DNA from 3 places in the Janthinobacterium sp. 75 genome. Region 2 is predicted to be linked to each of the others. Evidence: predicted binding sites of a transcription regulator. Region 2 holds the regulator's gene; each other region holds the start of a gene.

Region 1 (3,279 bases), 1.3 Mb from region 2:
AGCCAGCGCTGCCAGGAAGGCAAAAAACAGGGGAAGTAACAGGGTAGGGCAAAAGCGGGTCAGATTAGGCATGTTTTTCCTTTCAGGTAGAACGTCCCTGGCGCGGCGTCCACGCATGGGATAATAATAACAAAATGATATTTTCCTGGCGCACCATAGGCGCGTTGCGGATGAATTGATGCGCCGGCCACGCGGCGCGCCGATTACTGCGTAGAATGGCTGTTTTGAAAATCAGGAAACAACCATGAAAAAAACTGCCCTGGCGAAAAGCGATGCCAAGAAACTGATGGGAAAGATGAATGTTCCCGGCGCCGGTGCATTCGGTAAGGAAGCGGTGGTCGTCGACCGCCGCGAGCAGCGCAAGCGCGATCAGGCCCTGGGCCTGGTGCCATTCGCCGTCAAACTGAACAGCGATCTGGTCTTGCAATTGCAGACCCTGGCCAAGGAGCGCGGCGCGGATCTGAATGAATTGGTCGCCGAAATCCTGGTCAAGGGCTTGGCTGCAGCTTAATGAGCTGCCATGTTTATCTGTTGATAAACATCAAGTAATAAAACTAAAAGGCGCCTTGCGGCGCCTTTTGCATTGCGGAATTGCTTTCTTTATACGTAAGCTGCCAGCGCGCCCTTCATTTTTTTCAGCGCCGCCACTTCGATCTGGCGGATGCGCTCGGCCGATACGCCGAACTCTTCTGCCAAAGCGTGCAAGGTGGCGCCGGAACCGTCGTCGTTGGCCAGCCAGCGCGCTTCGATGATGCGGCGCGAACGGGCGTCCAGCTTGGACAGTGCCGTTTCCAGGCCTTCCGATTGCAGGCGCGTCACTTGTTCCGCTTCCAGCACCTTGGTCGGTTCGCTTTGCTCCGACGACAGGTAGGCGATCGGCGAAAACTTGTCGTCTTCATCGTCGGTCGGCGATTCCAGCGCGATGTCGCGGCCGCTCAGGCGCGTTTCCATCTCGATCACTTCTTCGCGTTTCACGTCGAGCAGCTTGGCCAAGGCATCGATCTGTTTCGGCGTCATCGCGTCCAGGCCCGTCTTGTGGCTGCGCAGGTTGAAGAACAGCTTGCGCTGTGCCTTCGTCGTTGCAACCTTGACCAGGCGCCAGTTTTTCAGGATGTACTCATGCATCTCGGCTTTCACCCAGTGCATGGCGTACGACACCAGGCGCACGCCCTGGTCCGGATCGAAGCGTTTCACGGCTTTCATCAAGCCGATATTGCCTTCCTGAATCAGGTCGGCATGTGGCAAGCCATAGCCCAGATAGCCGCGGGCAATCGAGACCACCAGGCGCAGGTGCGACAGCACCAGCTCTTGCGCGGCGGCCAGGTCATTTTTTTCGCGCAGGCGTTTCGCCAGCGAAATTTCTTCGTCGTGGGTCAACATGGGCAGGCGGTTCACGGCCGAGATATAGGCGTCGATATTGCCCAGATTGCCAGTGAACCCGAGGCCCAGCGCATTACTTTTGGTCGGAACCAATGCGGATGTTGCGGACATCATAGTCATGTTTTCTCCCTCGTAGTCTTGCTTTGTTCCAGTTGGCCATGTCACGCGACGTGGCCCGATAGTCTGTTCGTTTTGCGTATTCGGTCTTGCACTTGCAGATCGCGGCTCCATCTATATCTGGCGCTCATGGCGGTTCTGCTGTTGGTATGTCCCTATATTAGCACTCTCTGCTTGAGAGTGCCAATCAGCACATTTAATCGTCCTGATAGCCTAAATGCTATGGCGGTTTGCTAGTTGATAATTTATCTAAAACGCGCCGCCAAAGCGCATGGTTGCTGCGGTGTGTGCGCCTGCCCCCTCGCGCCTGAGAGGGCTGCACGGCTCGCTACGACAACATGGCTAGTCTACGGCCTCTGGCTGAAGCGAACCTTAAGAATACTTGCTAAATATCAAGATAACCACAACATGGCGTGGATGGTAAAAAACAAGGAGAGGGTGAGGCGCACGGCGGCGCCTGGGGCGCCGCCGTGGAACTGACCGTCACTTCCACGGCGGCGCCTGGGGCGCCGCCGTGGAAGTGACGGTCAGTTCAGGCGCGCCAGGTGGCGCTGTACGCAGAGGAAGGCGCCAATCAGGCCCAGGCCGGCGCTGACGGCCAGCAAGCCGGCCATCGGCAGCGGTGCCAGCGGCACCAGCTGGAATTCGGACGCATACAGGCGGGCAAACTCGGCAATCGCCGTGTTCAGCGGATGCAAGGCCAGCGCCACGGCGCCCAGGGCCAGCGCGCCGGCGCACAAGCCCAGCAGGGCGCCCGTGTAATAGAAGGGGCGGTGAATGAAGGTGTCGGTGGCGCCGATCAATTTCGAGATGCTGATTTCATCGCGCTGCTGCATTACTTGCAGGCGGATGGTATTGAAGACAACAGCGATCACGGCCACGCCCAGGGTAATGGCCAGCAGCAGCAGCACCAGGCGCAGCACGCCCAGCAGAGCCGCCAGGCGCTTGACCCAGGCCGAATCGACTTGCGCCGATTCCACGAATGGCAGATGGCGCAACTGTTCCGCCACCGCATCGACATCCTGCGCTTCGCTGGCGCTGCTGAATGCGTCCAGTTTCAGCACATAGCTGTCGGGCAGGGGATTGTCGCCCAGAGTGCTGAGCACGTCGGCCAGGCCGTTCTTGTTTTTCAGGGTGTCGAGTGCCTGTTCGCGCGGGATGAAGACGATCTTCGCCTTTTGCTCGCCCACGATCTTGCGCATGGCGCTGGCCAGGGCCACGGCTTGCTCGCGCGGCGTATCGATCTTCAGGAAAACGCTGATTTCCGGATCGACCGACATCTGTTCCGACATGGGGCGTACATTATCGAGCATGGTCAGGCCGGCGAACGGCAGCGACAGGGCGATGGCGACGACCAGCACGTTCAATAGGAAGCCGCCCGGCGACTTGCGCAAATGAATCAGCGCCGAACCCAACGCGAAGCGGTGTTGACGGAACCAGCCTCTCATGCCTGTTCTCCCTGCGTGTCATCCGGGCCAGGTGGCGGGGCAAAATCGGGATCGGGCGGCGCGAAGACGGGTGCTTGCGTGGCCTTGTCGATGGCCACCAGCTGGCCGTTTTTCAGGTGGATCACGCGGGCGGCGGCGTCGAGCATCTGTTCGTCATGGCTGGAAATGAGGCAGGTCACGCCCACGGAATGAAAGGCTTTCAGGGCGTCGAGCACCTTGTTGGCGCTGGCGCGGTCCAGGTTGGCCGTCGGTTCATCGGCGAGGATGATTTGTGGCCGGTTGACGATGGCGCGCGCGATGGACACGCGCTGCTGTTCGCCGCCCGACAGCGACA
Region 2 (3,279 bases):
CTTGTATCACCCTGTAACAATTTTTCGCCGGGAAGCGCCGGCCCGGCCCCATTTTACGGTGGCACCGCCATGTCGGCGGCGCCGATCGGTGCGACAATAGATGCAGCCTGCGCATCGTGGCGCGGCATCCACTGTGAGTCCCATGTCCCTTACCCCAGTAAAACCCGCCGTGCCGCCCAAGGCCATCCTGTTCGATCTCGACGATACCTTGTGGCCCATCGCGCCCGTGATTGCCGCCGCCGAAACCCTGCTGCACGACTGGCTGGCCACGCATGCGCCCAGGGTGGCGCAGCAGTTTTCCATCGAGGTGCTGCGCCAGCACCGTCTGGCCATGCTCAAGGAGCAACCGCATTTCCATGGCAACCTGATCGAGTTGCGGCGCGCCGGCCTGCTGGCCGCTTTCGAGACCGCTGGCGAGGATGCCGCCCTGGTCGAGCAGGCCATCGTGCACTTCCTGGCCGCGCGCAACCGCGTCCAGCCGTATGACGACGTCTTGCCTGGCCTGGCCTGGATGCGCCAGCGCATGCTGGTCGGCTCCATCTCGAATGGCAATGCGGACCTTGACATTATCGGCCTGGCGCAGCATTTCAAGGTATCCATCGCCGCCAGCGACTTTGGCGTGGCAAAGCCCGATGCCAGCATCTTCCTGGCTGCGTGCGCCGCGCTGCAGGTGGCCCCGCACGAAGCCGTGTATGTGGGGGATGACCTGTATTTCGACGTGACGGGAGCGCAAGGGGCGGGCATGCGTGCCGTCTGGATGAACCGCAAGGGCAGCGACGCCCACCTGGCCGCCGGCGTGCAGCCCGACGCCATCTGCGCCAACTTTGACGAGTTGCTGCTGTGGCTGCAGGGGCAACTGGAAGATTGATCGCCGCCGGACGGGCGAACGTGCATAATAGGAGCTGTCAGGCGCCGGGGATGCGCGTCTGGCCGCTGTTTTTGCTATTTATACTGCTACTTGTCTTGCTACTTATTTAATAGAAAATTTGTCCAACTAATTACACCATGCAACTCGATACACGTGCCCAAACACTGCTGAAAGCCCTGGTCGAGCGCTATATCGCCGACGGCCTGCCGGTCGGTTCGCGCGCCTTGTCGAAAATTTCCGGCCTGGATTTGTCGCCGGCCACGATCCGCAACATCATGGCCGATCTGGAAGAGCTCGGTTATGTGTCCAGCCCCCATACCTCGGCTGGACGCATACCCACGCCACGCGGCTACCGCATCTTTGTCGACACCTTGCTGACTGTCCGGCATCTGGACGAGCACCTGGTGGAGTCGCGCATGCGCCTGCAGACGCCGCAGCCGCAGAAAACCATCGCCAACGCGGCGCAAATGCTGTCGTCGCTGTCGCAGTTTGCCGGCGTCGTGCTCAGTCCGCGCCGGGAATCCGTGTTCCAGCAAATTGAATTCCTGCGCCTGTCCGAAAAGCGCATCCTGCTCGTCATCGTTGCCCCGGGCGGTGACGTGCAGAACCGCTTGCTGCTGACGGAGGCCGACTACACGCCGGCGCAATTGATCCAATCGGCCAATTACATCAACCAGAATTATGGCGGCCTGTCATTCGACGCCGTGCGCGTGCGCCTGCAGGGCGAATTGCGCCAGCTGCGCGACGATATGGGCAGCCTGATGCAGGCGGCCGTGGAAGCGGGCAGCGAAGCGATGGCCGACCATAGCGACGACATGGTGATTTCCGGCGAGCGCAACTTGCTCAGCGTGAGCGATCTGTCATCGAATATGCATTCGCTGCGCCAGATGTTCGACATGTTCGAGCAAAAAACGGGCTTGATGCAGTTGCTCGACGTGTCGAGCAAGGCGACGGGCGTGCAGATTTTCATCGGCGGCGAATCGAACCTGGTGCCGATGGATGAGATGAGCGTGGTGACGGCGCCGTATGAAGTCAACGGCAAGATCGTGGGAACCTTGGGGGTGATAGGACCGACGCGCATGGCGTATGAGCGCGTCATTCCTATCGTCGATATTACGGCTAAATTACTGTCGAGCGCGCTCAGTCATCATTGATGCAGCTCAATGCTGCGCCAGCCGCCCCGTGGGAGCGGCCGGCAAGCGTCAGGCTGTTTTATGCGGGCAAGCCGTCTTGATGCAGTTGCCGTAGATGGCCAAGGCGTGTTCGGCGATCTTGAAGCCGCGCTCTTCAGCCACTTTTTGCTGGCGGATTTCGATGTCTTCGTCGAAGAATTCTTCGACCCGGCCACAGTCGAGGCACACCAGGTGGTCGTGGTGGGAACCTTCGTTGAGTTCGAAAATTGCCTTGCCTGTTTCAAAATGGTTGCGGTTGAGCAAGCCTGCCTGTTCAAACTGCGTCAGGACACGGTAGACAGTTGCCAAGCCGACATCCATATTGTCGGCCAGCAGAATTTTATAGACGTCTTCTGCTGTCAGGTGGCGTACCGGGCTACTCTGGAAGATATCGAGTATCTTCAGGCGTGGCAGGGTGGCTTTCAGGCCGCTTGCCTTGAGATCACTAGGATTGTTACTCATGTTTGTTGCTCGTATGTGGGTCAGGTGCTTTATCATATAGCGTTTTGTCGGGGAGTGCCAAAATATGCATTTTTTGGCAGGCCGGTCACTCCTGGCGTTTTGTTCATCCAATTGAGGTCATTTATGCGCGTAACACCGGCTGTATTGCCATCTCTCTGGCACCGTATTTCATTTCGAGCACCAGTCATGGCAGGCATGGTCTGTGTCGCGCTCGCCATGTCCGGCTGCGCCAGCCGCGGCATCCTTGGCGAAAAGCCGGCAGCCAGCCAAAAAGAAGGCAAGGAAGTGGTCCCCGAACAGGGCGCACAAACGACCACCATTACGCCGCTACAGAAATTCATGTGGTTTTTCTCGCCGTATCGTCCTGACATTCAACAAGGCAACTTTGTCTCCGAAGAGATGCTGGCCCAGTTGAAAGTGGGCATGACGCGCGAACAAGTGCGTTTCGTCCTCGGCACCTCCCTGCTGACCGATATTTTCCATGCTGACCGTTGGGATTATCCATTCCGACTGGCACGGGGCAGTGGCGAAACCACCAGCAGCCGCGTGGTCGTGTTCTTTGATAAAGAAGGCAAGGTTGCACGTTTCGAAGGCGGCAATCTGCCGACCGAGAAAGAATACATCAACCGTATCGCCGGTCCGTCGCCGTTCGCCAAGGTCGCCAAGGCCGACGTGCCTGCCGCCGCGGTCCCATCGCCCGTGGCGCCGAGCGCCGTGCCGGTGCCGGCCGATGCCGCTCCTGCCATTCCGGTGAGCAAACCTGACGTTGCACCTGCA
Region 3 (3,279 bases), 690 kb from region 2:
AGACCATGCAGTCGGTTGTCAGCATCAGCGAAGCGATCGAAGCAGCGTTTTGCAGCGCCGAACGGGTCACTTTGGCTGGGTCCAGAACGCCCATTTCCACCATGTCGCCATACGTGCCGTTGGCAGCGTTGTAGCCGTAGTTGCCCGTGCCAGCCAATACGGCTGCCACGACGACCGAAGCTTCTTCGCCAGCGTTTTGCACGATCATGCGCAGTGGCTCTTCCATTGCGCGCAGGACGATCTTGATACCGGCATCTTGATCAGGATTGTCGCCCTTGACCGTGATGTTGGCGCGTGCGCGCAGCAGGGCTACGCCGCCGCCTGGCACGATGCCTTCTTCCACGGCAGCGCGGGTAGCGTGCAGTGCATCTTCAACGCGGGCTTTTTTCTCTTTCATTTCGACTTCGGTGGCTGCGCCAACCTTGATCACGGCAACGCCGCCAGCCAGTTTGGCCACGCGCTCTTGCAGTTTTTCACGGTCGTAGTCCGAGGTCGCTTCTTCGATCTGTACACGCACTTGTTTCACGCGTGCTTCGATCGAGGCAGCTTCGCCGGCGCCATCGATAACGATGGTGTTTTCCTTGCCCACTTCGATGCGTTTCGCTTGGCCCAGTTCGGCCAGGGTCACTTTTTCCAGGGTCAGGCCGACTTCTTCAGCGATCACTTGGCCGCCGGTCAGGACAGCGATGTCTTCCAGCATGGCTTTGCGGCGGTCGCCGAAGCCAGGTGCTTTCACTGCGCAAGTTTTCAGGATGCCGCGGATGTTGTTCACAACCAGGGTCGCCAGCGCTTCGCCTTCGATGTCTTCTGCGATGATCAGCAGTGGACGGCCAGCTTTAGCGACTTGTTCCAGTACCGGCAGCAGGTCACGGATGTTCGAGATTTTCTTGTCGCACAGCAGGACGAATGGGCTGTCCAGTACGGCAACTTGTTTCTCTGGGTTGTTGATGAAGTATGGCGACAGGTAGCCGCGGTCGAACTGCATGCCTTCAACGATATCGAGCTCGTCGTTCAGCGACTTGCCGTCTTCAACGGTGATCACGCCTTCTTTGCCGACTTTTTCCATCGCTTCAGCGATACGCTCGCCGATCGAGTAGTCCGAGTTCGCCGAGATCGCGCCAACTTGGGCGATTTCTTTGGTCGTGGTGCAAGGACGGGCGATTTTCGCCAGTTCTTCGACGGTTGCAGCAACTGCTTTGTCGATACCGCGCTTCAGGTCCATCGGGTTCATGCCGGCGGCAACGAACTTCATGCCTTCGCGCACGATGGCTTGTGCCAGTACGGTGGCGGTGGTGGTGCCGTCGCCGGCGTTGTCGCTGGTGCGGGAAGCAACTTCCTTGACCATTTGCGCGCCCATGTTCATGAGCTTGTCTTTGAGTTCAACTTCTTTCGCTACCGACACACCATCCTTGGTGACGGTAGGGGCGCCGAACGAGCGCTCCAGGACCACGTTGCGGCCTTTCGGGCCCAGCGTTACTTTGACTGCGTTGGCGAGGATATTGACGCCTTCTACCATCTTGGCGCGCGCTGCGTCGCCGAATACTACTTCTTTAGCTGCCATGTTCAATTCTCCTGAGTTTCGGGATGTATCTGTCTACAACGTGGAAACAATTACTTGACGACGATCGCCATGATGTCTTCTTCGCGCATGACCAGCAGCTCATCGCCGTCAACTTTGACGGTTTGGCCGGCGTACTTGCCGAACAGGACGCGGTCGCCTACTTTGACATCCAGAGGACGGACTTTGCCGTCGTCGAGAATCTTGCCATTGCCTACGGCAAGGACTTCGCCTTGATCCGGTTTTTCAGCAGCTGCATCAGGAATGATGAGGCCGGACGCAGTTTTGGTTTCCTGGTCGAGGCGTTTGACGATGACGCGATCGTTCAATGGGCGCAGATTCATACAAAACTCCTTAAAGTTCAATGGATAAGTGTTGCTAAATGAATACATGTCCGGCACAGCGCCAGACGTGCTTTCAGTGACCGCCGTTGAAAGCAGCCCGCAACGGTCAAGCAAACCCCATGTCATCCTGTCCTTGCCTGTATCCGGCAGTGGTGCATCGCGGCGTCGCCCGCCGCGTAGCGTTCCCTGCAGTGGTCTGGCAAGCACCATCAGTCCTGAGGATTGCTACGAAAGAGTTTGTTAGCACTCTCTACTAACGAGTGCTAATTATAGGGACGGTATGGGTCAACTTCAAGGGCTTATTCAAGAGGAATATATACATACACGATAAGCAGAGCCTGCATCTGCACTGGGTTTGCGCTGGCGCAAGCCAACTTCCCGGGCGTCAGCAACAGCAGCGACTCTAGCATGCCGTCCGCATGGGGGGCGTTCCTGTACGCGCAGGATACAGAGTTTTACTATGGAATTTGATAAGATGATTGTAATTGCATATCAATATCGTCACACATCATTACTTGCACCAGAAAGAACACCATGCCATTCCCGATTTCCCATCCCGCCCTGCGCCTGCTGGGCGCCACCCTCATCGGCCTGGCCTGCCTGGGCAATGCCGCCGCGCAAACGCCCACCATCGTCGACGAGATTACCGTGGCGACCCTGACACCGCTGGAAAAGGAAATGCTGCTGAACGACTTGTTCAACGATTTGAACAAGGATGACGACGACCAGGAAGCACATGTATGGGACAACGGCGGCGACAGTGGCGTGCTGGTGAAAGTGACGTATAACTTCAGCAATTCCGGCATGACGGAACACAGCCTGAAGGCGCATGTCTGCCGCGACCTGAAATTCGTCGTCACGGCGGACGGCAAGTCGCAGGACCTGAGCCGGCGCACCTGTTCGCAAAACAGCGGCAAGTGGGATGTGCAGGGCAAGGATCCGGCACCTATCGTATATCCGCCGTTCCTGTCGGACGTCACCATCGCCAAGCTCAATGCCAAGGAACAGAAAGCGCTGCTGACGGCCGCCGTGCGCACTTTGAAAGATGAAGAGGATGGCAAGACGCGCCAGTGGAGCAACAAGGGCTTGGGCAATGCGGTGCCGCTGGCAGTGCGCCTGACGCCCTCGCGGACGGACGCCAAACCTGGCAGCTACCGCCGTACTTGCCGCGACTTGACGATGGTGCTTGACGGCAAGGGCGGACAACAGACGCTGACGCGCCGCTCTTGCGAAAACCGCTATGGCGGACTCGATATCGAACCTGATTACGTCGACGAGTAAACGCTGCCATCGGGGCGCTGGAAGATGCGCGCACTTGGCGAAAAGCGCCGGAAAAAGTGTGTATTGTCCGCCAACTGCCCTGCATTGATGTAAATA

Evidence for each region. The regulator HrcA, encoded in region 2, represses chaperone genes, less so after heat shock. The targets are predictions, from matches to a motif close to TTAGCACTCNNNNNNNNNGAGTGCTAA.
Region 1: rpoH (RNA polymerase sigma factor RpoH) is a predicted target of HrcA. The motif match lies at 1,658-1,684, and genes of this name have one in related genera.
Region 3: groES (co-chaperone GroES) is a predicted target of HrcA. The motif match lies at 2,143-2,169, and genes of this name have one in related genera.

The regions. Positions count from the first base shown of each region.
Region 1 is NZ_SORD01000001.1:79,253-82,531, reverse strand. It holds gene C8C89_RS00395 (hypothetical protein) at 1-72, opposite strand, end outside; gene C8C89_RS00390 (hypothetical protein) at 245-511, shown strand; gene rpoH (RNA polymerase sigma factor RpoH) at 601-1,500, opposite strand; gene ftsX (permease-like cell division protein FtsX) at 2,025-2,945, opposite strand; gene C8C89_RS00375 (ATP-binding cassette domain-containing protein) at 2,942-3,279, opposite strand, start outside.
Region 2 is NZ_SORD01000001.1:1,413,031-1,416,309, forward strand. It holds gene C8C89_RS06465 (HAD family hydrolase) at 143-868, shown strand; gene hrcA (heat-inducible transcriptional repressor HrcA) at 1,006-2,022, shown strand; gene fur (ferric iron uptake transcriptional regulator) at 2,071-2,502, opposite strand; gene C8C89_RS06480 (outer membrane protein assembly factor BamE) at 2,698-3,279, shown strand, end outside.
Region 3 is NZ_SORD01000001.1:2,105,058-2,108,336, forward strand. It holds gene groL (chaperonin GroEL) at 1-1,561, opposite strand, end outside; gene groES (co-chaperone GroES) at 1,612-1,902, opposite strand; gene C8C89_RS09575 (hypothetical protein) at 2,437-3,183, shown strand.